DNA from 2 places in the Laceyella tengchongensis genome. Region 1 is predicted to be linked to the other one. Evidence: a T-box and tRNA genes for the amino acid it is inferred to sense, from the RefSeq annotation. Region 1 holds a T-box; the other holds one or more tRNA genes.
What was found. The T-box of region 1 lies ahead of QQZ12_RS00285 (valine--tRNA ligase). A T-box ahead of a tRNA ligase gene usually reads a tRNA of that ligase, here a tRNA-Val.
Positions count from the first base shown of each region.

Region 2: it encodes a tRNA-Val, which carries the amino acid that the T-box ahead of QQZ12_RS00285 (valine--tRNA ligase) is inferred to sense. The anticodon was not compared.

Region 1 covers NZ_FXTU01000001.1:44,447-60,521, forward strand. Annotated here, with positions in the region: gene QQZ12_RS00245 (hypothetical protein) at 49-339, shown strand; gene QQZ12_RS00250 (hypothetical protein) at 437-643, shown strand; gene QQZ12_RS00255 (hypothetical protein) at 745-1,062, shown strand; gene QQZ12_RS00260 (hypothetical protein) at 1,119-1,391, shown strand; gene QQZ12_RS17030 (VVA0879 family protein) at 1,416-1,661, shown strand; gene QQZ12_RS00265 (ATP-grasp fold amidoligase family protein) at 1,804-2,709, shown strand; gene QQZ12_RS00270 (hypothetical protein) at 2,733-4,103, shown strand; gene QQZ12_RS00275 (methyltransferase domain-containing protein) at 4,121-4,792, shown strand; gene QQZ12_RS00280 (glycosyltransferase family 2 protein) at 4,809-5,723, shown strand; gene QQZ12_RS00285 (valine--tRNA ligase) at 5,771-8,431, opposite strand; T-box leader at 8,462-8,711, opposite strand; gene QQZ12_RS00290 (HD domain-containing protein) at 9,217-9,753, shown strand; gene QQZ12_RS00295 (ATP-binding protein) at 9,962-13,192, shown strand; gene QQZ12_RS00300 (DUF7680 family protein) at 13,207-13,818, shown strand; gene QQZ12_RS00305 (DUF1156 domain-containing protein) at 13,838-16,075, shown strand, end outside.
Region 2 covers NZ_FXTU01000012.1:17,017-33,091, reverse strand. Annotated here, with positions in the region: gene QQZ12_RS15980 (NAD(P)-dependent oxidoreductase) at 1-92, shown strand, start outside; gene QQZ12_RS15975 (ThiF family adenylyltransferase) at 153-1,187, opposite strand; gene QQZ12_RS15970 (hypothetical protein) at 1,300-1,623, shown strand; gene QQZ12_RS15965 (Bax inhibitor-1/YccA family protein) at 1,842-2,543, shown strand; tRNA gene QQZ12_RS15960 (tRNA-Asn) at 2,815-2,889, shown strand; tRNA gene QQZ12_RS15955 (tRNA-Ser) at 2,894-2,986, shown strand; tRNA gene QQZ12_RS15950 (tRNA-Glu) at 2,999-3,075, shown strand; tRNA gene QQZ12_RS15945 (tRNA-Val) at 3,080-3,155, shown strand; tRNA gene QQZ12_RS15940 (tRNA-Asp) at 3,164-3,240, shown strand; tRNA gene QQZ12_RS15935 (tRNA-His) at 3,250-3,325, shown strand; tRNA gene QQZ12_RS15930 (tRNA-Gln) at 3,329-3,403, shown strand; tRNA gene QQZ12_RS15925 (tRNA-Lys) at 3,414-3,489, shown strand; gene QQZ12_RS15920 (SgrR family transcriptional regulator) at 3,703-4,197, shown strand; gene QQZ12_RS15915 (glycerophosphodiester phosphodiesterase family protein) at 4,291-5,271, opposite strand; gene QQZ12_RS15910 (glycosyl hydrolase family 18 protein) at 5,500-7,173, opposite strand; tRNA gene QQZ12_RS15905 (tRNA-Leu) at 7,680-7,763, shown strand; tRNA gene QQZ12_RS15900 (tRNA-Leu) at 7,777-7,862, shown strand; tRNA gene QQZ12_RS15895 (tRNA-Pro) at 7,878-7,954, shown strand; tRNA gene QQZ12_RS15890 (tRNA-Gly) at 7,983-8,053, shown strand; gene tsaE (tRNA (adenosine(37)-N6)-threonylcarbamoyltransferase complex ATPase subunit type 1 TsaE) at 8,263-8,721, shown strand; gene tsaB (tRNA (adenosine(37)-N6)-threonylcarbamoyltransferase complex dimerization subunit type 1 TsaB) at 8,718-9,443, shown strand; gene rimI (ribosomal protein S18-alanine N-acetyltransferase) at 9,436-9,936, shown strand; gene tsaD (tRNA (adenosine(37)-N6)-threonylcarbamoyltransferase complex transferase subunit TsaD) at 9,905-10,918, shown strand; gene pxpB (5-oxoprolinase subunit PxpB) at 11,177-11,929, shown strand; gene QQZ12_RS15860 (LamB/YcsF family protein) at 11,913-12,683, shown strand; gene QQZ12_RS15855 (5-oxoprolinase subunit C family protein) at 12,680-13,624, shown strand; gene QQZ12_RS15850 (ABC-F family ATP-binding cassette domain-containing protein) at 13,679-15,598, opposite strand; gene QQZ12_RS15845 (5-formyltetrahydrofolate cyclo-ligase) at 15,756-16,075, shown strand, end outside.

The DNA of each region.
Region 1 (16,075 bases):
TTGGGAGAATGAATGGGAATCTAAAAATTTTATAGGGGGTGAAGATCATTGCTAAAATTGAGAGTTGAAGGTAAAGCGCATCAGGTGGGACCGTTCATGACTGACCTTAATCATCATTCGAAGATTAATTTCCATCAAAAAGAGACACAATCGGATGAAGATCATGTTTGTATTACTTGCGATATTGATCTGCAACCATCTCGTAGAGTAAAAATTGTTGAGTTTTTGAGAGAGGGAAAAGCTATTATCACAATGCCTCTGCTTGATTTGGTTGTTGCAGAAATCGAGGAAGGGAAAACAATTCTTGCCGGTAAATCCTTTGACATTTTTTCTGGATAAAAAAAGAGCCAGAAAAATGGCTCATACAAAGCAGAGTTATTTACCTAATTATATCATGGATGGGAGATAGAGGGAACCAGATCAAAGAGGTTCCTAAATGAAGAGTGGAAAAATTATTTACTGGTGGGATGAATCAGAACGAGAACTTATTGTTGTTTGTCCTTCCAGAAATAAACGAAAAAAGATTAAAAATCCTAGAAGAATCGAACGTTTTTTGCAAGTGCATCAGGTCACATTGGAAGAGTGCAAGGGTGTTAGATGGGATTTTGATCATCTGGGGCTGTTCAGGAAATTCTGGTGGTAGGAAAAGCGGATGGTCATGATGGGTAAGCGGTAAACACATTACAAAAGGCTTGGATACTCGGACCAAAATGCCGGGTATCCAGTCTGTTAAAGGGTGTTTAGATGGTGTTGCGATTAACGGTAGAGGGACCGGAAGAGAAAGTGAGAGCTTTTTTGAAGGATTTCTCCATCCTTCCGCAACATAAAGTATTGGCTACATCCGTCCCTTACGAAGATGATGAATTGGCACAAGGTGAGGTACAGATTCTTTGCCATTTTCGACATATCCCGCTGAGTGAAATCAACGAACCGATTTCCGTTACGTTTCAAACCAAGGATGGAAAGTATTTAAACTTTCATTTGTTGAGTGGGCACGTCATTCGGGATGGAGATATCATCTCAGTAACAGGAAGGGCCGCTGCTGGTCTGTTGAAGGAATAAAACATTGGATTCACGACAACGTATTTCTTCGAAGATGTACCCAGGAGGTAACACTCGTGATGGTTGGCTTAGGTGTGATTGGGGTTTTATGTGCTCTAGGGAAAATGATTTTCTTACTAAGGAAAAGTAAAGATCCTCTTTTATATGAAATCGCTGATAAAACCTCATTTTTTGATTACTTTCTACTCTTGATGACTCTAATGATTTTTTTATTTGACATGGACGACGTTATTCAGCTACTACTCCTCGATCTCTTTCTCGTTGTTGGGATTGTAAACACAATCGTGACTTTTTACTATGCAAGAAAAATAATGAAAAGGGTACGATAACATTATCAAGCAAACAGAAGATGAGTGGTTACTGGAGATGAGTCGAGAAAAGCGACCTTTGAATGTCCGCAGTGCGGTCACGTTCAGTCGATCGAGGATTTTATTAACCTTAATCTCGATGCAACCAGAGCTTATAAGGACTGTCTTGGGAGATATGTAACGAATTTCGGGTGTGAGTTTACAGTAGATTCCGAGGCAGGTTTGACAGATAGTGTGCGGATAGTAGTGGATCGAAATGGCAATGAATTTAAGGTGTTTAATTTTATCTAGTATTTACAGAAATTTAATTCTATTACGCAGGAGACGGCTAATAAAAAGAGAAATATATAGGAACATGTGTTTCTGTGTGTTCCTAAGTTCAATCCATTTTTTCGATATATCTCGATAAAAGAGAAGAGATAGGAGAGAATTCATGTTTAATTCGATCCGAAAAAAAGCCATGACAGTATTGTTTAAAGTCAATTATGAGGCATATCTAAAATTTTTATACAAATGGTATACAGGTTATACTCTCAATCTGGATAATCCGGTCCGATTCACGGAAAAACTCCAGTGGCTAAAATACAATTGGCGTGATCCTTTGCTTACAGTTTGTGCCGATAAATGGCTAGTCAGAGAATACGTAAAAGATAAAGGCCATGGAAGCATCCTCAACGATCTTTATGGAGTATACAATCATGTCGAGGAAATTGATTTTGAAAGATTGCCAGATCAGTTTGTTTTAAAGTGTAACCATGGTTCAGGATACAACATTATTTGTAAAAATAAAAATGAATTAGATGTTAAAAAGACAAGAAAACAATTAACAAGATGGCTAAAGGAAACATGTGGACTTTGGATGGGAGAATGGAATTACTCTAAAATCCAGCCTAAAATCCTTTGTGAAAAATTCCTTCAAAATGAGGATGGCACATCGATTCATGATTATAAGATTTTTTGCTTTGGAGGAAAAGCCTATTATATTCAAGTCGATGTTGAGCGATTTGGGGATCATCGCCGAAACATATATGATATCAATTGGAATCTGATGGAGTTTAGGTTGCGCTATCCTCCTGTTCCATTTGAAATAAAAAAACCGGTCAATTTAGAAGAAATGATCTCGATCGCAGAAAAATTGGCCGAGCCTTTTTGCGAAGTTCGGGTCGATTTTTATTGTGTAGGTGAACGGATTATATTTGGAGAATTAACATTTTTCCATGCAAGTGGATATCAAAAGTTCATTCCAGAAGATTGGGATTTCGAATGGGGATCATTGATTGATTTATCAACGATAAAGGAAGAATGTTTGCGTGACAAAAACAGGAAGCCGTTTGGTTAAAAGGACAACGGGGAGGAATCAAATTGAAAAAAGTACCTCACTTAGTTGTTGTTGGCTTTGATGAGATTGTTTCAAACAAATATTTATCTTGTATCCAAGATGCCATTAACCTGGGAGCGATTGATTCATATTCCGTCATTGATCTGGAATCGGAACGAGGGGAAATTTTAAAAAGGATTAAATCAATCCCGTTGAAACCGGAAAACGCCTTTTTTCTGCCAAATCCTCAATATAAAGATCAGTGGGCCAACAGAGAAGACTTTGAGCCCATATTTAGAGAGTTGAGGGATAAAAAAGGAACAATTAAAGTTTACATTGCCACGGAATTGAAAGCGCATGAAGGTTACTTAAGGTATTGCGTGGAAAATGGAATTCCCAGCCTTACTGAAAAACCAATACTGGCACCAATGAAAAATGGCCGATTTGAGCCACGCTTGATTGAGCCTGTGATGCAATACCTATTAGATGAATCAGAGAAACACCCGGTTAATCATTCGGTTATGACATTAAGCCGATATCATCAAATATACAATGAAGTCGTGATCGAATCGTTGAAAACAAAAATGATCGAACTACAGGCCCCTCTGACATCCTTTCACTTTCGACATGCTGGAGGTGTTTGGAATCTCCATCATGAATACGAATCTCGGGAAGATCACCCTTACAAATATGGTTATGGGATGATTATGCATGGTGGTTATCATTATATAGACCTTACTGTTCAGTTTCTCAGCCTTAACAAATTAATTTTTCCGAACGCCGGTTTTACGTTGACCTTAAGCTCTTATGTTGCCTACCCTTCGGATCAAAACGACCGAATTTCAAAAATATTTAGTGAAAGGTTCGGGGATAATCGTCCCGAATGGTCTTCAATCAGAGATAATTCATCTAAATATGGCGAAACAGACGTTACCACAACGTTTTGTATGAAAGAGAAACAATCAGGAAGAACCATAACACTTGGAACTATATCTCTGGAACAAACCACTCCTTCGGTCCGATCTTGGAGGCATTTTCCTGAGGGGGTCTATAATAAAAATGGGAGAGTGTCGAATGTCGATCTTGAAGCACAGCTATCTACTCTCCATTCTGTTAATGTCCAATGTTTTGATGTACCGATTCGCAAGATCAAAGAAGTGGAGCGAATCGATGCTTTTGCGCGTGTTTCCACACGAACAAATGCATCTTTGCTTCCGAATGACGAATATAACACATGCAGAACTTTTAGCGGGTTGTTTCATAGTGACAGCAATCGCGAATTAATGACGAGATGGCTCTTGGATAAAGAAGAAAGAAGCCTGTTAGCGGATCATTTACCGACCATGAAGCTGACACAGGCTCTTGCCATTTCCATTCAACAACCAGGATATCCCGTGACTTTTGATTTTATTTAAGAAATGGTGGGCAGGCTATGCGTATTATTAGACCGCAAAGTTCGGTGAAGTCATTTTATGATCATGTTTTGAAAAACCAAATACCTATCGAGGAAAATTTAACGGGTTGTATTACTCCAGACTTTCAAAGAATATTGGATACTTATGAAAGTGAAATTGGGTTAAGAGCAATCGACCTGGGATATGGATATGGTAACTATTCAATAGCACTGGCACAAAAAGGATTTAAAGTGACGGCAGTTGACTATGTTGCACCAGACTATTTTAAAGAGAGACTGCAATCCACTGCTGGAAAAGAAAATATAACGATAATAGAAAGAGACCTGAATTTATTTGAACCAAAAGGAGAGTACGATGTTGTTGTTTGCAAAGATGTATTTCATTTTTTGAGAAGAAGCAAAGTTGAAGAGTTACTTAATGTTTTAATTGAAAAAACAAACAAAAAAGGCTGGCACTATATTGTCATCTTCACTGACATTTGGAGAAAGTCAAACGATGGTAATGAGATTGTAATAGAAAACGAGGCTAGATTTACATCGGATTATTTAGTCGATTTGGTTAATTATTTTTATCGTAATTGGAAAGTCAATCTGAAAATCGAAGAGTACCGAGAAAAAGACCGATCAGGTAAAGAGGACAGTTTTTATTTCAAAGCTAACAGAGTGACGATTATGGCCAATAACATTTAATGAGAGGGGGTCACTTATGAATCGACGAGGAATAAGCATCATTATCCCATGTTTTAATGCTGGGCGTTACCTTATCGAAGCTGTAAGCTCCGTACATGAGCAACCTTTCGAATGTCTATATGAGTGTATTGTAATTGACGATGGATCAACCGATCCAGAAACATTAGAAGCGCTACAGGAGATAGAGGCAGCAGGAGATACGAAAGTCGTTCGTATGAAAACCAACAAAGGAGCGCAATATGCTCGGAATGTTGGTTTACGCTCAGCTATGTATGACTACATTCTAGGGATCGATGCCGATGATTGTTTAAATACTGACCCAACGATATTGAAGTTAGGTACGTATGCAGATCGAGCGATTCAGGTCTTGGAAGATAGACCCGATGTAGCCTTCACATACTCTATCACATGTATGTTCGGAAATTTCAATGGATACACCATATCGGCATACCCCGTCACGGCCACACAAATTCTCCACAAACATCATGCAGCAACGAGTATCATTTATCGGAAAGAAGATGCCTTTCAAGCAGGACTGTATAATGAGTCGATTTTAAAGTGGCAAGATTGGTCATTTGCTGTTTCACTATTAAATGCTCGATTTAAGCAAAACAAGGGCAACGAAATCCATTTCTTTGAAACACCCTATTATTTGTATCGAATTCATGATAACCCAAGTCGAATTTCCTCTAGAAATGTAAGTGAAAGGAAATTTACGAAATTGACTATTGAACAAAATATAGAGATATTCAAATCTACATTTCCGGGATTGAACGTTGACGAAATTACAGATAAGGTGATGGGAAGTAAACCCGATAAACTTACTGATCTGCTGTACGTTGCAGCAAATAATATTCAAACTGCTCTTGAAATGGCTAAGCAAAGAGGATATCGATTAACATCAGACATTGAACCGACGAATATTCCTTAGAAACTATATAGGGATGGACTTTCTGCCAGAGTCCATCCCTTTTAACGTTAGCTTTGCAGTTCGGTTAAACGTGTTTTTACTTTCTCCCGTTTCTCCAGGTAATCTTTTTCTTTTCTTCGTTCTTCTTCGACTACATGGGCAGGTGCTTTGCTGATAAACCCTTGATTCGATAATTTCTTTTGCACCCGCTCGACTTCTGCATTCAGCGTTTTGAGCTCTTTTTTCAAGCGTTCGATTTCTTGATCGATATCGATTAACCCTGCGAGTGGCAGTAAGATTTCGGCTCCTGTTACCACAGCACTCATGGTTTTTTCCGAAATAGAGAGATCGGAGTCGATGGTGAGATTTTCGGGATTGCATTGCTGGCGAATCCACTTCTCTCCAAGGCGCAGGTATTGTAATGTCTTTTCATTATCTGGACGGATGAAGATATCGACTTTTTTGCTTACTGGTACATTCACTTCCGCCCGGATATTGCGAACGCTACGAATGACTTCCATGTACAGCTTCATTTGTTCGACTGCTTCAGGGAATTGGAAACGATTCTCGGGCTCCGGCCACTTGCTAACCATGATGCTTATTCCTTTGTGGGGGAGATTTTGCCAGATTTCTTCGGTCACAAATGGCATGAATGGATGGAGTAAGCGAAGGACCTTGTCGAGAACGTAACAAAGGACTGAGCGTGTTGTTTTCTTCGCTTCTTCATCCTCTCCATACAGGGATAGCTTCGCGAATTCAATGTACCAATCACAGAATTCATCCCACACAAATTCATACAAAGCCCGGCCAGCTTCGTTAAAGTGATACTCTTCCAATTGCTGTGTGACGTAGTTAATGGTTTCCTGCAAGCGGGTTAAAATCCATTGGTCCGCCGTATTCAATGAACCAGTGAGATCGATATCGTCGGCCCCGAAGTCATCAAGGTTCATGAGGACAAAGCGGGAAGCGTTCCAAATTTTATTGATGAAGTTTCTTGCTGATTCCAGTCGTTCCCAGCGGAAGCGCAGGTCTTGACCAGGCGTTGTACCGGTTGAAATCATAAACCGCATGGCATCGGCGCCATACTGGTCAATGACTTCCAGGGGATCGACTCCATTTCCAAGTGACTTGGACATTTTGACCCCTTCTGAGTCACGAACCAACCCATGGATGATGACATCTTTAAATGGCTTTGTACCCGTAAACTCGATGGCGGTAAAGATCATACGTGCTACCCAGGGATAGATGATGTCATGCCCTGTAATCAAGACGTTGTTAGGATAGTACCGTTTCAAATCGGCTGTTTGCTCGGGCCAACCCATTGTTGAAAACGGCCATAAACCAGAGCTAAACCATGTATCCAATACGTCTTCGTCTTGCGTGATGTTCGAGCTTCCGCAGTTCGAACAGGAAGATGGATCTTCCATGGATACCGTGATTTCTCCACAATCTGCGCAATGCCAGGCAGGAATACGATGACCCCACCAAAGCTGACGTGAGATGCACCAATCACGGATATTTTCAATCCAATCGACATAGAGCTTTTCAAATCGATCGGGGACAAACCTTACCTTATCTTCACTCTTTTGGAGTTCGATGGCTTTTTCAGCCAGGGGTTTCATTTTTACAAACCATTGAGTGGACAAGTAGGGTTCTATTACTGCACCACTACGTTCACTGTGTCCGACTGAATGAACATGTTCTTCAATGTTTACCATGACCCCGGCTTCTTGGAGATCCTTCACAATTTGCTTCCGAGCTTCAAAGCGATCAAGCCCCTGATATTTGCCGGCATTCTCGTTCATTTTTCCGGTTTCGTCCATGACGATAATTTGAGGCAAATCATGGCGAAGGCCGATTTCAAAATCGTTGGGATCGTGGGCGGGTGTGATTTTTACCGCACCTGTACCAAATTCTTTGTCCACATACTCATCGGCAATGATGGGGATTTCTCGTTCGACTATGGGCAGGATCACTGTTTTACCAATCATTCCTTGGTAACGTTCATCCTCCGGATGGACAGCAACTGCGGTATCCCCCAGCATTGTTTCTGGACGAGTGGTGGCGACTTGAATATACCCCGAACCATCCTTTAATGGATACCGCATATGATAAAGTGCACCTTTGACCTCTTTATAAATGACTTCGATGTCCGATATGGCCGTACGTGCAACGGGGTCCCAGTTAATAATGTATTTGCCGCGATAAATCAATCCTTTGTTGTACAGATCGACGAATACCTTCCGAACGGCTTTAGACAAACCTTCATCCATGGTAAAGCGTTCCCTTGAGTAATCAATGGAGAAGCCCATTTTCTTCCATTGTTCATGGATGATGGATGCAAAGTGCTCTTTCCATTTCCAGGCTCTCTCTAAAAACTTTTCCCGGCCAAGGTCATGCCGGCTGACTCCTTCTTCCCGAAGTTTCTCCTCCAGCTTCGCTTGGGTCGCGATCCCGGCGTGATCCATACCCGGAAGCCATAGGGTGTCATATCCCTGCATCCGTTTCATTCGAATAAGGATATCTTGCAACGTAAAATCTAATGCATGACCCATATGCAACATCCCAGTTACATTGGGTGGAGGCATTACAATACTGTAAGGCTCGCTATTTTGATCCTCGGAAGGCTTGAACAAATCATGGTCCAACCAAAATTGATATCTTTTACTTTCGACTGCTTTTGGATCATATTTTGTGGACATTTGAATTTCTTTTGGCATCTGTTTCATCCTCCTTACAATACGAAAAAGCCCCTCATCTCAAAGGACGAAGGGCTCGCGGTACCACCTTTGTTAGTGAAGAAACCATGGATTTCTCCACTCACTCATTTCCATTAACGCTGGAACACGTTTCCCACTACTGACCGGTGAAGGCGTTGGCGGGAACAACTCAGGAGCTACCTTCAACAGATTCCACCCGAAGAATCTCACAGCTGCCAAGCTCTACAGTTTGGCAGATTCTTCTCTCTGAGGGTTTCCCCTGTTTACTCTTCTCCATCATTGTTGTTTTGGTTAACTATACAACTAATTAACCGTTCACTCACATTTTGACCAATATCAGTTGGATTAATACCATTCTACAAGTGAGGCTGAATCTGTGTCAATATTTGTACGATCCATTTCATCACAGAGAAGGATAAAAATGGAGGGGGATTTCTAGAACAAAGCTAAATACATATTATACAACGTAGAGTGATTACTCATTATCATATGATAACAACCAACCTATTGTTACTGAAACCTTCGATAGTAAAAATTTAACTCTTAAAAGAAATAAACCTTTGTCGTTCGAAAGTCGAGCACTATAAGCTGTACACGGTGTTAAGGTACATTTGAAAGATAAAAAATCGCCTTGGTGGCAGTTTAAAATTATAACATTCCGTCTCACCGACTGATGTAATTTAATCAAAGTTGACCGGATACTTTGATTTCAATCAATTAACGGAAGGGATTGAGGACGAGTATAAAGATTACATCTAGGCTTATATTACAAAAACGTTGGGAGGTTAAATAAGATGGATGTTCAACGGCTGGAGGATTTTTGCCGGCCCTTTTATGAGGAAAAGGATATGATGCATAACTTGGATCATATTCATCGTGTTTTAAAAATGGCGTGTCAAATTGCCAAACCGTATCAGTATCAAATCGATCAAGAAGTCCTGATCGCTGGTGCTTATTTTCACGGAATCATAAACAAGGAAGAAAACCGAAACCAAATCCTCAACTTTCTTGAATCCCAAGGGGTTAATAAGGAGAAAATGCAAGCGATCCTGCAAGCGGCAGAAGGATCTCAGAAAGACTTCATTCCAGAAACATTAGAGGGAAAAATCCTGCATGATGCTCATTTGCTTGAAGGTGGTAAGACCTTTCTCATCGTGAAGTCGCTGATCACAGGTTCTTTGCGAGGACAGTCACTGGAAGAAACCATTCGTATTGTTGAAGAGAAGCTGCTTGATCGTTTCATCTGTGCGCTTCCTGAAAACAAGGCTCTTTACAAAGAAAAAGAAAAGTTTGCAAGAGAGTTGATTCAAGAGTTGAAGCCTTATCTTTAGAGAGGTTTATCTCTAAAGGCAGAAAGAATGAAAAAGTTGTAGAATATACTGAACTTTGCTTAGCGTCCTTGTGGCGCTTTTTATCTTGCTGGTCTGGAAGAATAGAAAAAATACAAGACAAGAAAGAAACGGAAAAGATAAAATAGGATCAAAGTCAAGATCTTGCAAAAGTTATTTTCCCAATAGATACAAACAAGGGGGACATTATATGATTTCTGTTCTACAGACTTGCCAACCGCGCCCTGAGATATTGGCGGGAACATTTAATCCGGAAGTATTTACTGCTTCGCTCAGCCCGATCATTGATTTCTATCGTACGGGACGTAGCTCAATTGATAATATTTATACCAATGCACAACAGTTTTTTGATGAAGCGACCTATCCCACGCAAGGTCTGAAAACCACATTAACGGAAGTTTTCAGCCGAATTGCAGGGGATATGACAGTTCCTGCAATTCATCGTTTGGAAACGGCATTTGGTGGAGGAAAAACGCATACTTTGATCGCTTGTACCCATATTGCTTATCAGGGTAAAAAACTGGAAGGATCGATAGGAGAAATTCTCGATCCGAATTTGCTTCCTGCACCAGGCTCTGTATCCGTCGTTGGTGTGGCAGGGGATGAAATCCCGGTACATAAGTCAAAAGGGAAAGATCTCATTCCTTATACGCTCTGGGGTGAGATCGCATATCAAATCGGTGGAGAATCTCTCTACAAAGAAGTAGAGGAAGAAGCCACTTCTTATGCCGCACCGGGGCGCACCTATTTTGATAAGGTATTTGGTGGAAGGAAAGTCCTTCTCATGCTGGATGAGTTGGCTCAGTACGCCGCGCGTTTGGAAGCTGCAAGACCAGATGGTGCGAACCAATTGGCAGCATTTTTGATGACACTTCATGGTTATGTCCGAAATCATCCTGGGATCGCTATTGTTTTGACACTTGCTAGTTCCACAGATGCATTTGCCAAACAAACCGAACGTCTGGCCGAATTGATTGCGGTTGTTCGAGGAGAAGAAATCACAGAGGATGACGCGGTGGGAATCAGCGAAAAGGCAATCAAGGATATCACCAGCGTGGTGGCACGAGATGCGGTTCAAGTAACACCTGTGCAGGCAACTGAAATTTCTTCCGTTTTAGCGAAACGACTGTTTGTCTCCGTAAATCGTTTGGCAGCAAGAGAAACCGCAGAAGAGTATATGGCGATGTATCGCCGAAACAGTAATCTGCTTCCAGAGGAGGCTGCCAGTGAGCGATTCCGTGATCGGATGGTTGCCAATTACCCGTTCCATCCCACTTTGGTAGATTTCCTGAATAAAAAATTGGCCGAAGCTGAAAATTTCCAAGGAACACGGGGAGTGCTCCGCGTTCTGTCTCTCGCAGTACGGAGTTTGTGGAAAAAGCAGATTGATGTTCCCATGATTCATACCTGTCATCTGGACCTCCGGACCGAACGGGTTGTTAATGAGGTTCTTGGGCGGACGGGGAGTTCCGATCTTTTACTAGTGCTTAATGCCGATATTGGCAGCGTGGACACCGAATCGTTGGACGGAGGACTCAGCAACGCAGAGCGAGCAGATCGGAATAATCCTCATCCAGAGGGGCATCCGCTGTTCGAGTACACTTGGAAAACCGTATTTCTGCATAGCCTGGTGGGCAGGGATGAAGGGATTTCGTCCAAGATTTTCGGGATTACGGAATCGGAGGCATTGTTCAGTGTCTCGTTCCCCGGCATGACGCCGCCCCAGGTCCGCACCGCCTTGGAGGAGATCACAGAAAGTGCCTACTATCTCCGCTTTGAACAAGGAAAATACTACGCCAGCGACGAACCTACGATTAACAGCATCTTGGCGCGCATTCGTAATGGAGTGACTCATTCGCAAGTGAAAGGCTTGCTTGAAGATATGGCACGGAGGATTATCAAGGCTGACAAAAGCGGATTGTTCCATGTCGAACATGACGTTTCCCAACCGGACCATCTGCCGGATGAAAAAGGAAAGCCTATTCTTGGAATTGTGTCGCCCACAGTGGAAACGATTGATATTGAAGCCATGGTGACGATGAAGGGATCAAACCAACCGCGTATGCAACAAAATCTGATCTTCTTGCTAGTTCCTGAAACGGTCAAGATCGGGGAGACCAACCCCAGTCTGGAATTGTTACCGGGACAGGGAGCCAAGTCGCAGGATGTTCGTCACCGATTGGAAGCCATTGCCCGGCAAGTTCTGGCGATGCAGGATCTGATAAAGAAGCCGCAAAACTTCGGAGTTAATCCGAAGCGGCTGGAAGAGAGTGGCTTTAGCAAGCGGAAGGCAGAGCGGGAGCATGCGCTCATGACCGCTGTTGCAGATATCTATACCAGCCTGTATTATCCGTCTACAGCCGGGCATATTGTCCGTAAGGAAATTAAAACAACCGGCGGAGAAAGCGGGGCTTCCTTTATCGAACTGATTCGGGCGGCACTCATCGAAGCCGGAGAGTTACTTACCGAGCAAAACAACAACCGGTCCGACCTTATCAACCTCAGCAAATTGTTTTTTGAACGTGGGGACACGGTCACTGTGGAAGAGCTAAAACATTCTTTTGCTTGTATCCGAAGTTGGCCAGTGCTCGTCAATGAGGGGATTTTGGAACAACTGATTCGCGGTGGAGTACAAAAAGGAGTCTGGTGTGTATTTCGTATGGACTCTCCTGATCAAACACGACCAGACGAATTTTATCACGAGAAAAATGATGTACCAATGGGTGTAAACCTGATGTCGGCCTCATATGCGCTCATCACTCCTCAAGGCGCTAAACGGCGGGGGTGGTTTGATGAGCGGAAGGTTGATCCGGAGATGTTGAAGCAACAAATTTATGAAGTAGTAGATAAAGAAGGAAGCGTCAGTGTTCAGCGGATTGAGGAGGTCATCCGGGAAAGTGTGGGAGAAGTGACGCGCAAGGAGCTGGATGACACAGTCGTTTCCTTATTAAAGGATTCTAAGCTTTATGCCTGCCGGAATAAGGAGGATGCTGGGACTAAGCCCAACCTGATCGCGGGTTCAAAAGCATTTCAATATGTCCCGCTGTCCCAGGATGTTTTGGTCACCGAAGACAAGGCAAAGGCAAACGGGTGGATTGATGAGGATCGATCCTACCGCATCCATATTCAAGGGGATGAAGCTATCGAAAAAGTATTGCCTCTTCTTCGACGGATGGGTAGTCTCTATAATAAAGGCGGCAAAACAAAGATCGATTTTCTGGATCTGTATTTCAAAATACCAGCAGGTGGAGCGTTGAGAATTCAGTTGGAGGATGCACCCCCACAAACCATTAAGGCACTGGGAGAATGGTTTGAAGTACTTGATGGAATTGTTAAAAATGGGGAGCAAACAGAGGTTGAACTCGATATCGCGGATCCGGCCGAAGATTGCCCATTTGTGAAGGAGTTGAATAAAAAGTAGGTGAGGTAGTCGTTATGGTCAATCAAATCACTGCACAGGACTGGGAACTGGAACGGGACTTTCAGCACCGTATCCTCCCGGAGTTGGATCATGCTCCTTGGGTTCTCCGACTGACGGAGTACAAGGACAAACCAGCTCCTGTTTTGGTTATTAAGAAACGGATTTACACAGGTGACAGTCTTTATGGGGGCGAACAGGCTGAAGGCAAATCGATGCTTAAAGACCAGGGGCTGCTGTATGGTCAGCCCCTGCGCCGCTGTTTGCCAGCTCTCAGAAAGATTCTCAGCAGGGTAAATGATGTTGCAGGAATTCCCTTGGAACTTCAGCGATTTTTTAACAAAGACCGAATTCAATACCGCGGCAACTTGCCTCTGGATGAAGAATCCGGAGCCAAGCTGGCGCTCATTTTCAAATTACAGGAGAGGGTCGCCGATCTGGACCGCGTTGAACTGATCGCATGGCGAGTGGAACGATTCAGCAGGGAAGAGGCTGTCTATTGGTTTACTCGTGCGACCCAGTACGGTGAGGCTGCTAGCCGCTGGGCACTGGCCGGTATGAGGATTATGCTTGGCGGCCAACCGGGAGACGAAGAAATCCAACATATGCTGCAAAAACTCCGTAAATAGAGAAATGGGAGAGGAGAAAATGACAACTCAGAACCAAACAAGAGCGGAAGTCCGATTTATTGAAGCGGGTTTTCCCTGTCACCAGGTGGGGGCGGAGACTCAGCGAGAGAGAGGAGCTAGTTCGGCGCTTCCGCCACTCTATTTTCTTCATGTCTGGTGGGCACGGCGCCCTTTGACTCCTAGTCGGGCTGCGATCTTGGGATCACTATTACCAGCCGGAACTGATCCGGACTGGTTCCTGCGCCAACTTGGGATAGAAAAGGTGCAAGCGATTGTGAATGGTGTGCCGTGGATACTTGATGATAAATTAATAGAACGTGTAGCGAGAGATGAATTTGGTCAAGAAACATTGGATTTAGATGCGGTTGTTTATCGAGCACTTCAGCGAGAAAAAGCGACAAGGGCTGAACATAGGAAATTGATCGCTCAGATTGTAGATCAGTCCCCTCATGTGCAGGAATACTCTGCAATTCAAAAATGGCAAACTCTGAGTCAACCGCTCCCGGAACCCTTTCCGGTAGAGGGTACCAGGTTGAGAGTTGAAAGAGTAGCAGCGGACCCGGCCTGGTTCAAAGAGTTGATGGAGATTGCTAAAAATATTGGAGTCCGTGTTCCTAATATGTATGGATATTCGAGGGCATATACCCGTCAACCTGAGTGGGGCGATTCAAATATTACTGTAATGGATCCTACTGCGGGAGGCGGCTCTATTCCCTTTGAAGCGTTAAGGCTTGGATACCGAGCAATTGCTAATGATTTGAATCCTGTTGCAACGGTTATCCAATACGCTACGTTGGATTATCCTGCTCGCTTCGGGAAAAATCTCAAAATGGAAATTGGAAATTGGGGTCAAAAACTGATTTCAGTTTTGGATAATCGGTTGAATGAGGTATTCCCGCGTGTATTTCCTTTGCCAGAATCCGAACGAATGTTTTTGAGAGCTCATTTGAAGCAATTTCCTGAACTTGTATCAGAATATGATCAGGAAGAGACGACCACCTATTTATTTGCACGCCAAGTCACCTGTCCACATTGTGAAGGGGAAGCTCCTCTCCTAAATACCTCTTGGCTATCCAAAGAGGGAGAGAAATGGGCAGTTCGTATTGTTACGGATGGCAAGAAAAAAGGGGGGACAGTAAAATTTGAACCTTACCGTCTTCAAGGAAAGAAAGGTCCGAATGGAGAGGACCCTGATTTTGCCACCGTAAACAAAGGAGTTGGGCTTTGCGTTCACTGCCGTCAGGCGATTCCATCGGATGAAATCAAAGCACAGGCACGTGGGGAGTCTCCGCGTGGAACATGGAAGGATCGGCTGTACTGTGTCGTGGCAGTACGCTATCAGCCCAAACTGGACAAGGACGGACAACCCCAACGGTATAAAAGCGGTGTAAAAGCTGGGGAAATCAAGACAGAGAAAATCACGTTCTTCCATGCTCCCAATGAGCAAGATCTAAAGGCTTTGGAAGAAGCCGAGTTTCAACTGAAACAGCGCTGGGATGAATGGGATCAGGAGGGATTGATTCCGACCGAAAGGTTCCCACAAGGAAATGATATGCGTCCAATAAACTATGGAATGAATCGCTGGTGCGATATGTTTACGCCGCGGCAGCTATTGGGGCAATTAACTCTGGTTGAGGAACTGAACCGTCTCAAACCACAGATTATCGAAGAGCTGGGTCAGGAGAAAGGCAAGGCGGTTGTCACCTACTTGCAATTTGTGATTGATAAATTACTTGATTATAACAGTAGGCAAACCCGTTGGGAGTTCACTCGAGGGGTTATAAAAGGAACATTTGGCCGACATGACTATTCTCTTAAATGGACCTTTGGAGAGATGATTTATACAGGTCCTTATTCTGGTCCGGCTTGGGCCTTATCACAGATTTTAGATGCTTATCAGGGTATAGCAGAATTGGTGGCTCCACTTCATGAGAAATTACAAGGAGTCGCGCCGCCGGTTACGATTCTACATGGTACAGCGGCGCATACTGGAGTGCCCGATCGTTCCGTAGATTTGATCTGTGTGGACCCGCCTTATTACAACAATGTCCAGTATGCCGAGCTGTCGGACTATTTCTATGTCTGGCAGAAGCGGACTTTATCGGACCTTTACCCTGATTTATTCAAGCGACGGTTGACCAACAAAACGGACGAAGCTGTGGCTAATCCGGCCCGGGATGGTTCCACTTCAAATGCCGCTCAACGTTATGAGGAACTGATGGGGGAAATTTTCGCCGATTGTCGCCGTGTACTGAAA
Region 2 (16,075 bases), on a different contig from region 1:
TGCAAGCACACGGCGGTAACGAGGATGGCACGCAAGCGTTGGTTCGGGTGATGGAACAATTGGGGAATGTGGAGATCACGCCAAAGCAATAGTGCGCTTTTTAGCCGATGGTGAACAACAAGGCTCCGGGTATTCCGGAGCCTTGTTGTTATTTAAAAACCGATATATTTGGCAACCAAGTTTTTAGCCAAAGCGGTGTCGGTGGTGCCTTGTACGAGGATGCGTCCATCCGGGAACACGGCTAGGCGGTGTTGTTCATCAATCTGCACCCTTAGCATAAAGGGGTTGCGTTCCGTTTCCCCGACATGGCGTAGGCGTTCAGCCAAGCTGTCCAAATCTAACTTCACTTGACCCAAGGAGATTTGAACGGATTGGCGTCCGCACATGGAGATTTCTTGCGCCTCTTTTTCCACCGGATCGAGATAATCCCATTGTCGCTTGGCACAACAGGGGCATTGGTCGTTTTTTTGCGCTGACACCTGAAGCGCCTGGGCCTGATTGTGCCACAAATCGATATGACGCATCCGCGTTTCCAAGGCTTCCTCTGCCCCACATAGTAGCTTTAGGGCTTCTGTCGCTTGGTAAGCGGCGATGACATGGATGATTGGGCCGATCACCCCGGCCGTGTCGCATGTTTCTGTGGTACCGGGCGCGGGGGCATCCGGAAACAAACAGCGCAAGCAGGGGGTCACCCCAGGACGGATCGTGTAACTCATGCCGCGCGCACTCACGGCACCGCCATAAATCCAAGGGACGCCATGCTTGACACTAAAATCGTTCACCAGATAGCGTACCTGGAAGTTATCTGAGCCGTCCAAGATCAGATCGACTCCGGATAACAATGACTCTGCGTTTTTCCATGTCAGATCAGTGACGTGGGCTTCCAGAGTCAGCGTGGAGTTAATCGCCCGCAATTTGCGTTCGGCGGCGACGGCTTTGGGCATGAAGTTTTGGGCATCTGCTTCGTCAAACAGCATTTGCCGTTGCAGATTGCTCTCTTCAACGAAGTCGCGGTCAATCAGGCGCAACATGCCCACTCCGGCGCGAGCCATATGGTTGGCCAAGGCTGTGCCCAGAGCCCCCAAGCCGACAATCGCTACCCGGGCCCGTCCCAACTTTTCCTGGCCGCTCGGGCCGATGGGGGCGAACAAAATTTGGCGCGAATAACGGTTCATGTCTATGTTCATCAGTGAGTACGCCTCCTTCAACCCAAATTATAGCGGATTTTGAAAGCTGGCGGATGTGGAATGAATTTCTGGCTTGTGGGGAAGGGTTAAAGGATGAGGAGGTAGGGAGCAAATGGAAAAAAAGACGTACTACGTGACTGTTGATATCGGGCCGCGAGCGGGCGAGATCCGGGAAACTCTCGATGTGAATGACCCTAATTACGATTTTGAAATTGAAGCGACACCGGAAGAGATTAATCGTTTGGAGCAGATGTTCAACCAGGTGGAAGACACCGATTTTTCTACATTTGTGTTGGCGCATATCCCTTTTTTGGATAATGAACGGAAAGAAAATGTGACCGAAGACAAACAAATTGAGAAGATCTACCGCACCATTTATGAATTGGGGACGCCGGAAACCAAAGAGCGGATGCGGAGCGCCGGGTTAGTGCGTTGACATCTAGGTGGCCGGTTGCAAGCGTATATCAGCAACTTTCGAAATTACTTATAAGCAAAAGATCGAAAATTAGCATCGAAAGCGGTTTCGACCACTTTGCCTAAGCGGGTTCCCCTTCGCAAGCGAACATGCTTTTTGATATACTTAGGCTGTGCATGCTTCTGGTTTTGGGAGCTGGGCACTAAAAAATAAAAAGTATGTTCGGAGGGAACGTACCGATGAATCAAACGCAGTTTAACAACGGTGCAGGTAGCGCTGTCGCCTCGCGGACAAACACCATGCTACCTCGCGTGTTTTTGTTGATGTTCATGGGTTTGACCATGACCGCCATCATCGCGTATGTATTGGGAACAAATCAAGATGTGGTTCAATCGCTCCTGCAAAACTCGGGGATCTTCTGGGGGATCTGGGTTGTGCAATTGGTATTGGTGATCGGATTGTCGGCCTTGATTCACCGCATCCCAGCCTTTGTGGCCAATATCGCCTTTTTCGTGTATGCAGCGGTAACTGGAGTCAGCTTTTCGGTACTGATGGTGTTTTTCAGCTTGGATAGCATCGCTGGGGCGTTTTTCATCGCCGCGGGCATGTTTGGCATCAGCGCATTGGTTGGTTATACCACGAAGATGGACCTATCCAAGATTGGCTTTTTGGCGCTAATGTTGGTGTTGGGCCTGATTTTGGCATCGCTGGTCAACATCTTCTTCCTGAAGAGCAGCATGATCGAATTGATCATCTCTTATGCTATGGTGATCTTGTTCACGATTGTCACTGCATTTGATATGCAGACCATCAAGCACATGAGCGAGATGGACATGGACGAAGAAAACGTAAACAAGTATGCGATCTATGGCGCGTTGATGTTGTACATCGACTTCATCATGATCTTCAGAAACTTGCTTACCATTTTGAACGATGATTAATATGCGGCCCCCTGCAAGCCCTTGTAGGGGGAGTTTTTGTATGGCAAAAAGGATTCCACTCGTAGGGGCACTATGCCAATTAAAGCATAAAATTTTTTAAAGAACTTTGGTGCAAAAGCTCTTGACTCCGGTTGTTCTCCATGTTAAATTATTAATTGTCACTGCTCCCTGATGCAGTGGAAACAGAGAAAAACAAAGAACCATAAAAAGTTCTTGCAAATTGAAATCAAATGCGATATAATAAATCACGTCGCTGATAATTTTAAAATATTCCTCAGTAGCTCAATGGCAGAGCAACCGGCTGTTAACCGGTAGGTTGTAGGTTCGAGTCCTACCTGAGGAGCCAACGCGGAGAGATACTCAAGAGGCCGAAGAGGACGGTTTGCTAAACCGTTAGGGGGCTACTAAGCCCCGCGAGGGTTCGAATCCCTCTCTCTCCGCCATTTATATGCCTTGGCCCGTTGGTGAAGCGGTTTAACACACTAGCCTTTCACGCTAGCATGCAGGGGTTCGAATCCCCTACGGGTCACCAATATGGACGCTTAGCTCAGCTGGGAGAGCATCTGCCTTACAAGCAGAGGGTCGGCGGTTCGATCCCGTCAGCGTCCACCATATTTTGTGGAGCTGTGGTGTAGAGGCCTAACATGCCTGCCTGTCACGCAGGAGATCGCGGGTTCGAATCCCGTCAGCTCCGCCATTTTTCTTGGCGGCCGTGGCGAAGTGGTTAACGCACCGGATTGTGGCTCCGGCATTCGAGGGTTCGATTCCCTCCGGTCGCCCCACTTTGGGGGATAGCCAAGCGGTAAGGCAACGGACTTTGACTCCGTCATGCGTAGGTTCGATCCCTACTCCCCCAGCCATTTTTTTTGCGAGCCATTAGCTCAGTTGGTAGAGCACCTGACTTTTAATCAGGGTGTCGAAGGTTCGAGTCCTTCATGGCTCACCACAACACATTGTGCAGTTGGGCATAACTGCATGCAGACAGGGGTTCAAAATGGGAACGCCTTTTTTTATGCCCATCAACGCCTTATTGTCGGGTTCCGACAGTGGGGCGTTTTTTTTGAATAGATCCTTTGGTGTGCCGAGTCTTTATGCGTAGGTCATAACGATCAGTGTTGCATCATCCACTGTCGAATGGTAGGGATTGCGGGGTGATTTTGTGAAAACGGCGGAGCATTATTTGGAATTGAGGTATCGGCTACGGAATGTGGCCAATCATTGCTCCATCTATGTCAGTTTGGATGAATTGGCGTCCATTCTCTATTGTTCTACACGGAATGTAAAACGCATCCTTAGCAATATGCAAGAAGACGGGCTGATCTATTGGAAGCCGGGGGGCGGTCGTGGGCACCGATCCAAACTGCTGTTCAGGTGTTCGTTGGAAGAAGCGCTAACCACCCATATTGATGCTTTGTTGCATCGGGGAGCATTTAAAGAAGCGATTCGTTGGCTTAAACGGGAAGGCATTCCCGCCCGGGTGCGGGAGCGTTGTTATCGCGAAGTGTTAGCGGCGCTGAGCTTTCCACGCATCCATGTTAGGGAGGTAGAAGGACTGGACCGAACATGGCCATCGGGCATTGCGCCGGCGATGGTTTCCACGAATACGGGAAGGTGGCTGTTTGTGGATGGTCGTGACGGCGATAATAGAAAATAAAAAAAGAGAAAGCCCGGCACTGGTCTGCCGGGCTTTTTGTGTCTAATTTCCTTTAGATACCCAGCTCCCCTGGACAACGTGATGGTGGAAATATCACTGCGTCTGCCGCTGGATGAGTGGGGCGATGCGGTCGATGCGGTTGGTCCAGATGCCACCTGCGTAGTTTTCTGGCAAATGGTTGAGGTCTTCGGCGGTGTCAAAACCGGCGGAAAAACCACCACCATCCCGGACGAGAATGGTTCGTGTGCCCGCCTCGTTCATCCGGGCTAAGAAACGGTGGGGCCAACCCCACAACCATGGCGCGGCGTAATCGGGAACATGGAGTTGCGTGTGTTTGCATGCGTCTGGTACGACACCGGTCCAACCGATGGCCATGTAAGGAAGCAGACATTTTTTCAGTGAGGCTTTGGACATGGTGCGCAGATGGGGAAGTTGCCGTTCCAGAGCGGCGATGGGTTCATCCCCACCATATACGGTGATCCGGGACAAGCGGTCAGTGGGCAAGGCGGCGAGCCGACGGGCTAGCTGAGTTCCTTCCGCAGGGTCGTTGCTCTTCACATGTATCAGCAACTCCTGCTTGGGAAACGCAGCTAGCACTTCGTCAAGCGAAGGCATTAGCCCCACTCCTTTGCCGCGGAATGGAAACGTTTTGCCGCCGTCAGCGGTGTATCCGTAACCGATATCCAACTTCTTCAGTTCAGACAGAGTATACTCACGCGTCACACCAGTAGCATTTGTCCGGCAATCGAGTGTCCAGTCATGAAAAACAGCAAACTGGCCATCTTTGGTGGGGTGAACATCCAATTCCACCATATCGGCTCCGGCGGCAAACGCCGCTCGCATGGATGGGAGCGTATTTTCGAGGTAGGGGTGTTCAGGTGGATGAATTCGCTCCGCTGTGCAAGTGTCATTGGTCAGCCCCGTCATGTCGAATGTTTGCCCAAGTCCCCGGTGCGCCAGCAACATGGGTTTTTGAGCGGGTGGGTTGGTGAAGAGCGAGCTGTTGTTGAAATATACGAAAACGATCAAGCCCAGCACCACCCAGAATCGCTTTTTTTTGAATAGTCGCTTCATCTTTGGTAGCCCTCCATTTCGCGGTAATCTATTAAATGGAGCAATATGATTGCGGTGTGGAATGAATGTTTTCACTTCCCATTTTACTGGCGGAGGGGGAAAGAAAAAGGGAATTTCAGACGTTCTATGTCCCCGTTTTTGCGCGCTAGAGGCCTAGAGGAGCGACATCAGGGTGGAGGGGACAAAAAAAGCGGCTGTTCTACGTCCAGCCGCCTAGTTGTTATTTATTTATTTTAGGTCGTTGTACAATTTGTTGAGCAATGTTTGGTTGCGGTCACTTGACAACTCCCAGAACATGGCACCAGCCAAGCCTTTGGATTTGAGGTAAGCGGTTTTGTGGCCGAAGGATTCCGCATCATCATAGGAAATGAACACCTTGTTGGTCGGATTGTACAGATAGGGCACTTTGGAGACCGAATTCCAGTAGCGGGTGTAACCGTTTTTATTGATATAGTTGTTTTCTAGGTCAGAGAAGTCCAACACGCCATTTTCCCATGTTCCTTGGGAAGGGCCATTACAGGTTTGGAATTGGCCGTTGTTGGTAGCAGGGCAATCTTTCCAACCACGCCCGTAGAATGGCATGCCCAGCACCAATTTGGAGGCGGGAACACCTTTATTCAGGAAGCCGTTTACAGCAGCGTCAATATTGTAAGTGTCGCGCTTTGGATGGGGATCACTGGGGTCCGCATAGAGCGGAGCATTATGTCCATTGGCGTTTTCCCACGCGCCACGGAAATCATAGGTCATGATGTTGATCCAATCAACATAGTTTTTCACTTTGTCCATTTCAGTATTGTCGTTGTAGTAGCTGGGGCTGGCGCCTGCAGCGATGGTCAAAAAATAATGTTTGCCATCAGCTTGTCCGGCCGCGTCCAGTTTTTCCCGCACTTTTGCAAGGAGCAAGGTAAAGTTTTGCTTATCCTCGGGACGTCCGGGATTTAAACCGCCGCCCACGGGGTACTCCCAGTCAAGATCCACGCCGTCAAAACCGTATTGTCTGATGAAACGGACCGCGCTGTCGGCGAAGCGGGTGCGCGATGCATCAGTGAGGGCTGCATCGGAGAATCCGCCGGACCAAGTCCAACCGCCAACGGAAATCAATGTTTTCAAGTGGGGATATTTCTGCTTCAACTTAGTCAATTGATTGAAATTGCCGCGCTTACAGCCGGGATCCCAGCAATCGCCGGGGAACGCTTTATCCGTGTCGGCGTAAGTGTCTCCAACGACGATTTCGCCGTTGGCGATGTTAGCAAAGGCGTAATTGAGGTGTGTGATTTTAGAAGCGTCGATATCTGCTACTTGATAGTTTCGTGCATAGGTGGACCAACTGGTATAGTAGGCTACGATCTTGTGTGAGCTGGGGTTGGGATTTGGATTGGTGCCGTTTGCTTTGGTTTTCACTGTCACCGCGTTGCTCGGATCGGATACGTTGCCGGCTTTGTCTTTGGCTTTGACTGTATAGGTGTAAGCGGTGTCCGCGGTTAAACCGGTATCGGTGTAAGTGGTGGCGGTGGCAGTGCCCGCTTTGGTGTTGCCGCGGTAAATCTCATATTGGGTTACACCGACATTGTCAGTGGAAGCGTTCCAAGAGAGAGAGATGGAGGATGCCGTTTGAGCGGTTGAGACGAGATTGGATGGTGCAGTAGGCCGTTGCGTGTCGTCTCCAGCGCCATCAGTCAACTTCCACAGCGCGGGGGCGTTGGGAGGCTCCCAACCAGCAAGGGAAGTATGGGATTGTAAGCATTGGTAAACGCTTCCTTGATAAGTCACAACATCGCCTACTTTATAAGCGGTGTTCGGTTGCCATTCACTGGCCGCAAAGGCCCCTGGTGGCACAAGGGCAACGAGCAGCAACAGAACCATGGCGATACAAAGGAATTTGCCTGCTGATCTTCTTCTCATGATGTCACTCCTTTGGTTGTGAGATGGGCAGGATGGATTGTGATGACCATTGCAAAGGATATAGATGACTGATTGTATAGACAACTATACGTGATTCGATTTTTATTATATAATATTCTAATTATTTAATCAATAATATTGTGTGATTCTCATTTTTGCATTTAAAAATTAGACTGATAACTGAACTTGTACACAGATCATGCGAAGCAAGAGCCGCTGGTTTTTTTCACGAAAGACAACGTTCTTCCTAGTGTCTGATGAATAGGCCAGCGGCTCCAAAACCATTTTCTCCTTCGCTTCACTTGTGCATCGGCGCTCCTCGAGCAAAGGTTTTTCCGCCGCTTCTTTTCCACCAACTTGATTTGCCAGACACGCCCTAATCAGGATAAAGACATAATATTCGATCTTAAAAAAACCTGTTGACTTTGTGCACTATCCATGTTAAATTTATTCTTGTCGATTGAGAGCGACATTGTTTGTAAGCTTAAATAAAACCTATTTTGTGAGCGGGTGTGGCGGAATTGGCAGACGCACTAGATTTAGGTTCTAGCGCCTCTGGCGTGGGGGTTCAAGTCCCTCCACCCGCACCATGGACTTACACATGCGGTCGTGGTGGAACTGGCAGACACGCTATCTTGAGGGGGTAGTGGTCCCTGACCGTGCGAGTTCGAGTCTCGCCGACCGCACCATTTTCATTATAACTTCGGGGTGTGGCTCAGCTTGGTAGAGCGCCTCGTTCGGGACGAGGAGGTCGCAGGTTCAAATCCTGTCACCCCGACCAAGTCAATTGAAACAGCACGATAGTGTACGCGGGTGTAGTTCAGTGGTAGAACATCGGCCTTCCAAGCCGAATGCGAGGGTTCGATTCCCTTCACCCGCTCTAAAGAATGAACGAGGGACCGTGGCATAAGCTGCGGTCCTTTGTTTATTGCATAGTTGACCATTATGGTGGGAAAAGCTGTGAACAGATCGAAGGATGCGGGCAAAGTGAGATGTTTGGTAAACTGTGTGTGAGTGTGTTGCCGTTGATAGTGGGCTTTCTTCTAATAGAAAGGTTGGGAGAGCCAATTTCTGAAGTTGGGTGATCGTATGGAAAAGGTATGCGTACTGACCACGAAATCGGAACAAATGACCCGAGCGCTGGCGGTTCGGCTGGCCGGATTGCTCCGCGCCGGTGATGTTTTGGCTTTGGAAGGGGACTTGGGCGCTGGAAAAACGGCGTTTGCCAAAGGGATCGCCGAAGGACTCGCTGTCCAGGAAGAGGTAGACAGCCCCACCTTCACGATCATTAAAGAGTATGAAGGCACGCTTCCGCTTTATCATATGGATGTGTACCGGTTGGATGGCGTGGAAGAAATAGGGCTGGACGATTATTTTTACGGCGACGGCGTGTGTGTGGTCGAATGGGCTTCACGCGTGGAGCCTTGGTTGCCGGAAGAGACGCTGTGGCTCAACTTCTCCGTCCGTGGCGATGGATCGAGGGAGATTGCTTGCTACTCCAGCCATGCGCGGTGGGAATCGGTCTGTAAGGAGTTGGGTGTTGAATGAAGTTATTGGCGATGGACACATCTACGTTGGTGTTGGGTGTGGCCGTTTACGATGCGGAATCGGATCGGGTATTGGGCGAAGTGATGACCAATCTGCATAAAAACCATTCGGTGCGCTTGATGCCTGCGGTGGATCGGTTGCTTGCTGATCTGGAGCTGTCGATTGAGGAAATTGGTGCGTTGGCGGTCACCGCCGGACCAGGCTCCTATACGGGAATTCGCATTGGCGTGACGACGGCGAAGACGATGGCTTGGGCGCGCCAGTTGCCGCTGTACAGCGAATCGAGCTTGACGGTGCTGGCGATGAATGGGTTGAACTACCCCGGTCTGGTGGTGCCGATGTTTGATGCGCGGAGGCAACGGGCATACACGGGCGTATACCGTGGGCAACGGGGAGTGCCGACCGAAGTCTTGCCCCAGCAAGTGATGGAAGTGAGCGCGTTATTGGACTGGTTGAGGGAGCGGGAAGAACCGGTTCTGTTCTTGGGAGATGATGTGGCCAAGTTTCGTGAAAGCATCCGAGAGGCACTGGGTGAGCGAGCCGTGTGGGGCAATGCTGCGGATCACATTCCGCGTGCTGCGCAATTGGCGTGGTTGTGCGGACAGAAATGGAAGGCGCATCAACCACCAGAGCACGCCGATTTTACGCCGAATTATTTGCAAATCACCGAAGCGGAAGCCAATTGGTTGAAAAAGAGGGGAAAGGCAGAGGCGAATGAGTGAGAAACGTGAGGGGGCCGTCACTTTCCGGCCGATGGAGTTGTTGGATTTGACGCGCATCGCTGAAGTGGAAAACCTCTCCTTTCCCACCCCTTGGCCCAGAAAAGCATTTTATAATGAGCTGGTGCTCAACCAGTTTGCCTACTATACGGTGGTATGTGTCGACGGGGAGATTGTGGGTTATTGCGGGTTTTGGCTGATTTTGGATGAAGCGCACATCACCAATGTAGCCATCCATCCAGATTACCGTGGGCGGGGATTGGGAAAACGGCTGTTGCTTCATGTGATGCAGTTGGCGCGGGAGCTGGGGGCCACTTCCATGACATTGGAAGTGCGGGTTTCCAACCATGTGGCCCAGGCGCTGTATGAACAGTTGGGTTTTGTCCGCTCAGGAGTGAGAAAAGCGTATTACACCGATAATAAAGAAGATGCCATAATCATGTGGGTGACATTGCATGAACAAGATGAACAATCAACCTCTCATATTGGGAATTGAAACAAGCTGTGACGAAACATCGGCTGCGGTGGTTCGCGGAGGAACCGAATGCCTGTCCAATGTGATTTCGTCGCAGATGGATGTACACAAGAAATTTGGCGGGGTCGTGCCGGAGGTGGCTTCGCGTCGGCATGTTGAGCGCATCACCTTGATTATTCAGAAGTCCTTGGAAGAGGCGAAGGTGAAGATGGAGGAAATTGATGCGATTGCGGTGACGCAGGGCCCCGGATTGGTGGGTGCTTTGCTCATCGGTGTGACTGCGGCCAAAGCCCTGGCGTATGCTACTGGGAAGCCACTGGTGCCGGTTCACCACATTGCGGGGCACATTTACGCCAATCATTTGGTGGAACCACTCACCTTTCCGCTGGTTGCCCTTGTTGTATCGGGCGGGCATACGGAGCTGATCCACATGGATCGTCACAACCATTTCCGCCGTCTGGGCAAAACCCGGGATGACGCCGCTGGGGAAGCTTTTGACAAAGTGGCTCGCCTCATGAAGTTGCCGTATCCGGGAGGCCCGCAGATTGACCGATTAGCGGCGCAAGGGGAGCCCACCTACGATTTGCCGCGGGCTTGGCTGGAGCCGGGGTCGTTTGATTTTAGCTTCAGCGGGTTGAAATCGGCGGTGATGAATTTGATGCACAATGCTAGCCAACGCGGAGAAGAGATTCGGTATGTTGATTTGGCGGCCAGTTTTCAGGAGGCGGCGCTAGACGTGTTGGTGGAGAAATCGATTCGCGCCGTAAAGGAAACCGGCGTAGATCAACTGGTGTTGGCTGGTGGGGTGTCGGCGAACAGCGCCTTGCGCATTCGCCTTTTAGAACGATGCAAAGAAGAGGGCATCCGGCTGGCGATCCCGCCGTTGGAGTTGTGCACGGACAACGCGGCGATGATTGCCGCGGCGGGAACATATCAGTTTTTGGACGGCGAACTAGCTGATTTGGAGCTTAATGCGGATGCCAATTTGCCATTAATAAAATAAACGCAAGGTAAGGGATGAGAAGAGTTACTGCTGGGGAGGGCGGTAACTCTTTTTGTGTATAAATTGTGGATGAATTTGTGGATAACCAGTCGTTTGCGCACTTCTTGTGATTAAGTTGTGAATAACTTGTGAATGATTGCGGAAATTTCGCTCGCATGACCTGTTGGAAGTTCTTTGAGCTGAATGATTCATTTGTCAAGTGAGTTAGTGTATTATAAATAGAAAGAATATAACAATGATTTGGAATAGGAGACATCCATGATGCATGTGCGCTTGCTGGGTGATCAAGGGTTGCTATTTGAGCTGGATGGGGAAGGCGCCCGCCAACACCATGAGCAACTGGTCTTCCTGTGCGAGATGTTGGAGCGGCAGAGACCTCCGGGGATCGTGGAATGGATTCCCGGTTTTGCCGGGGTAGCGGTGGTGTATGATCCTGTGCGCACCTCAGCCAAGGCGGTGGAGAGATGGATGCGTCGTCAGGCCGCTAAGTGGCGTCCTGACAAGGAGAAGGTTGCCCGGCGGGTGGTGGAGATTCCTGTAGCTTATGGCGGAGAATGGGGGCCAGATCTAGCCGATGTGGCCAGGTTGAATCACCTGAGTGAAGACGAGGTAATCTGGCTCCACACGGCGCCGACCTATTGGGTGCAGATGATCGGTTTTGTTCCGGGATTTGCATACTTGGGAGGCATGTCTGCCCGCATTGCTACACCGCGGTTGGCTACGCCCAGACCCCGCATCGAGGCGGGAGCGGTCGGAATCGCTGGAAGGCAGACCGGGATTTATCCGCTGGCGACTTCCGGGGGTTGGCGAATCATCGGCCGGACCCCCTTGCCGCTTTTTCAACCAAACAGTGCCGCTCCCAGTCTGCTGAACATGGGGGACTACCTCCGCTTCCGACCTTGTGGGCTGGAGGAATTCTGTGCGCTTCAAGCGGCTAGCCAAACTGGGAACCCGCCGGTAAAGGTGACTTGGGAGCATGGAGGGGGGATGTCCGGTGAAGGGGAGCATTGATATAAATGTTGACTTGGGAGAGGGTTTTGGACGGTATCGGCTGGGGGAGGATGAGGCTTTGTTGCCGTGGGTCACGTCTGCCAATATTGCCTGTGGATACCATGCGGGTGATCCGCAAGTCATGGGGCGGGCAGTTGTGCTAGCCAAAACGCACAAAGTGGCGGTGGGGGCGCATCCAGGGTTGCCTGACTTGCTTGGTTTTGGGCGGCGGGAGATGCATGTGAGTTCTTCGGATGTCTATCACATGACTGTGTACCAAGTGGGCGCGTTGTTGGCATTCACTCGCGCGCATCAGGTTCGTTTGCATCATGTGAAGCCGCATGGAGCACTGTACAACATGGCGGAGCGAGATCCAGCATTGGCGGAGGCATTGGCGCAGGCGGTTGTTGACATTGATCCTACTCTGGTCTTGTATGCCTTGGCAGGGGGCTTGTTGGCGAAAGCTGGACGGGAGCAAGGGTTGACTGTTGCCGAAGAAGTGTTTGCCGACCGCACTTACCAAGCCGATGGGAAATTGACGCCCCGCACCAATCCGCAGGCGGTGATCACTGACCCTGCGGAAGCCGTGGCACAGGTTCTCACCATGATAAAGGAAGGGGTGGTGGAGACGCTAGATGGCGGCAAACACCCGATCAATGCGGACACGGTTTGCTTGCATGGGGATCATCCACACGCGCCCGCATTGGCCCAGGCGTTGCGCCGACGGTTGCAAGCGGAGGGCATCATTGTCAAGCCGGTGGGGGAAGTCCGATGATCCGCGTGCTGTCCCCCGGGTTGCTGACAACGGTGCAAGACCTTGGACGCCCAGGATTTCAGCGGTTTGGGGTGAGTGTCGGCGGGGCGCTAGATGCGGTGGCTCTTCAGCTAGGGAATATTCTGGTCGGGAACCCACCGGAAGCGGCGGGATTGGAAATGACGCTACAAGGCCCGGTGCTTGAGGCGGAAACCGATCTTTTGATCGCTATCACTGGTGCTGATCTAGGGGCGCGACTCGCGGGTAAGCCAGTGCCGTTGTGGAAGAGTTTGTGGTGGCGCAAGGGAGAGCAGTTAACAGTGCGGGGGAAACCCTTTGGTGCGCGCGCATATTTGTCAGTGGCTGGGGGAGTGGATGTGCCAAGCCTATTGGGCAGCCGATCCACTTATCTCACCGCCGGAATGGGGGGATGGCGGGGACGCCCTCTGCGCCGGGGCGATCGATTGCCAATCGGCTCTTCCCGTGGCCAGGTGGCCACAGAAGGACGCCTGTTGCCCCCTTCGTGCCGGCCTGTTTACCGGCAAGGCGCTCCGATCAGGGTTATCCTAGGCCCGCATCAAGATGCATTCACAACGGAGGCCTTGGAGGCTTTTTTCAATACTCCCTATACGGTGACGCCACAAATGAATCGGATGGGGGTTAAGTTGGACGGTGTTCCCTTGACCCATGTGAAAGGCGCAGACATCTTGTCTGGCGCGGTGACCTGCGGTTCCATTCAAGTGCCCGCCGACGGTCAGCCCATCCTTTTGTTGGCCGAACGGCAAACCACGGGGGGATATGCACAGATCGCTACGGTGAGCACTGTCGATCTCCCTCAGATTGCCCAAGCGTTACCGGGTGACCGTATGCGCTTTCAAGCCGTCACCTTGGACGAAGCGCAACGATGCCTGCGGAGACAAAGGCAATTTCTGCGTTTACTCCGGGTGCATGTAGGGTTATAAACAATGGAGCGGATGTCACTTTGACACCCGCTCCTATCAATCGGGAATTGGTGATTACTCCGCCCATTCCGCCCATTCATCGGTCTTTTGTTCCAAGTCCGCTTCCAGCGAACGCAATTCATTTTGTAAAGAGGCGCTCTGCTCCGGATCGCTGAACACTTCCGGCTTGCACAGCTCGTCGTGAATGGCGGCGATCTTGTCTTCCAGTTGTGCGATCTCTTTCTCCAACTGGTCGATCATTTGTTGCCGTTTCTTCCGTTGGCGTTTTTCTTCTTTCTCGCGTTGGCGGTAAGCCTCCGCTTGTTTGGCCTTTGCGTCGTCATCCGCTTTGGTGGCAGGCTGTTCTTTTTTCTCCAATGCTTCTAACGCCTTTTTTTCAAGATAGCGTTCATAGTCTCCCACATAATCTTTCATCCCGTCTGGGGTCAATTCCCAGATCCTCGTCGCCAGGCGATTGATGAAGTACCGGTCGTGGGAGACGAACAACAGGGTGCCCGGATAATCTTCCAACGCTTCTTCTAGCCGTTCTTTGCTTACCATGTCCAAGTGGTTGGTCGGCTCGTCCATCAGCAGGAAATTGGCTTGGTTTAAAAGGCGTTTGCATAGGGAAAGACGGGCTTTTTCGCCGCCGCTTAACGCGCCCACTGGTTTAAACACATCATCACCGCTGAACAGAAATTGCCCTAGATAAGAGCGGATGGTGGTCTGATCCAAGTTGGGGTAATCATCCCACAGCTCGTCAATGACTTGCTTGTCGGGGTGCAACTCTTTCTGCTCCTGATCATAATAATCCAACTCCACTTGCACGCCCCATTTCAGGTTGCCCGCAAGGGGTTGAAGCTTGCCTGCGATGGTTTTCAAGAGGGTGGATTTGCCCATTCCGTTGGGTCCGAGCAAGGCAATGTGCTCACCGCGCTCGATCTGGAAAGAAAGCCCGCTCATTAGCGGTTGGTCGTAGCCGATGGCCAAATCGGTGGCCGCTAGGACTTCCTTGCCGCTTGTCACGGCGGTTTCAAAGCGGATGGCTGCTTCTCGGCGCTGGTCTGCGGGTCGCTCGAGCCGTTCGATCTTTTCCAACGCTTTGCGTCGGCTTTGCGCCCGCTTGGTGGTGGAGGCGCGGGCGATATTCTTTTGGATAAACTCCTCCATCTTTTTAATCTCGGCTTGTTGACTTTCATACCGTTTGAGCTCTTGCAACCGTTTTTCCTCTTTTAATTGTACGTACTTGGTGTAATTGCCGACATAGCGGGTGAGGTGGTGATGTTCCAGCTCATAGATCACAGTGACCAACCGGTCGAGGAAATACCGGTCGTGTGAGACGATGAGGAGCGAACCGCTATAGTTGCTCAATGTTTGTTCCAGCCAAGTGACTGCCTGCATATCCAGGTAGTTGGTCGGCTCGTCCAAAATCAACAGATCTGGTTCTTCCAACAACATTTTAGCCAGAGCCAAGCGGGTTTTTTGCCCTCCGCTCAGTTCATTGACCTGAGTTCGCTTCCAATCGAAATCACCCAATCCCAATCCGTGCAAGGCTCCACGAATGCGGGCTTCAAACGCATAACCGCCTTTCTCTTCAAAGGTTTCTTGTAATTTGGTGTAACGTTCGGTGATTTTTTGGTAAAGGCCAGCGTCGGAGTAAACCTGTTCTAGGCCCATTTCGTGTTCGAGGGCGCGCATTTGCTTCTCCAGATCCAACAGATCGGCAAAGACGGATAAAAGCTCGTTCCAGATGGTTTCCTCTGAGGAGAAGCCGGTGTTTTGCGCAAGATAGCCCAAGCGCGTTTTTTTGGACACCTGGATTTCCCCGTGATCGGGGGCGGTTTCACCGATGATGATTTTGAGCAAAGTGGATTTGCCCGCGCCGTTGGGTCCGATCAGCCCAATCCGTTCATGCTCGTTCACCTGTATGTGGACATCCTCGAGCACCGTGGTTCCGCCGTAAGATTTATGAATATGTTTTGCTTGCAATAGCATGATGTCACCTCGTTCATTCATTCACTTCCCAGTGTAATAAAGACGCGGAACGAGAGCAAACGAGCTCGCTGGCGGAAGTGGGAGCGTCAGATAACAAGAAAAAATGTTTTCTGGTAAAATAATGAGGATTAACATAAAATTGAAGGATGAAGCTCTCATGTCCAACAAAGAAACGTTGCGCAAGCGACAACTGGAGCGCAGGAACCAGCTTGCTCCCGAATATATGAAAGAAAGTTCAGAACGCATCTGCCAGCGTTTGATCGATCATCCCGTGTTTCAACAGTCTACCATGATTGGTTTTTACATGCCATTTCGAAATGAAGTGGATGTGCAGATGGCGATGGAAACCGCGCTTCAGCAAGGCAAACGAGTGGCCTTGCCGAAAGTGATCAGGGAAACCCGCCGGATGAGTTGGTATGAAGTCAGCAGTTTGCAGGAGTGTGTAGCAGGGGCTTACGGCATTTTTGAGCCGCCGGC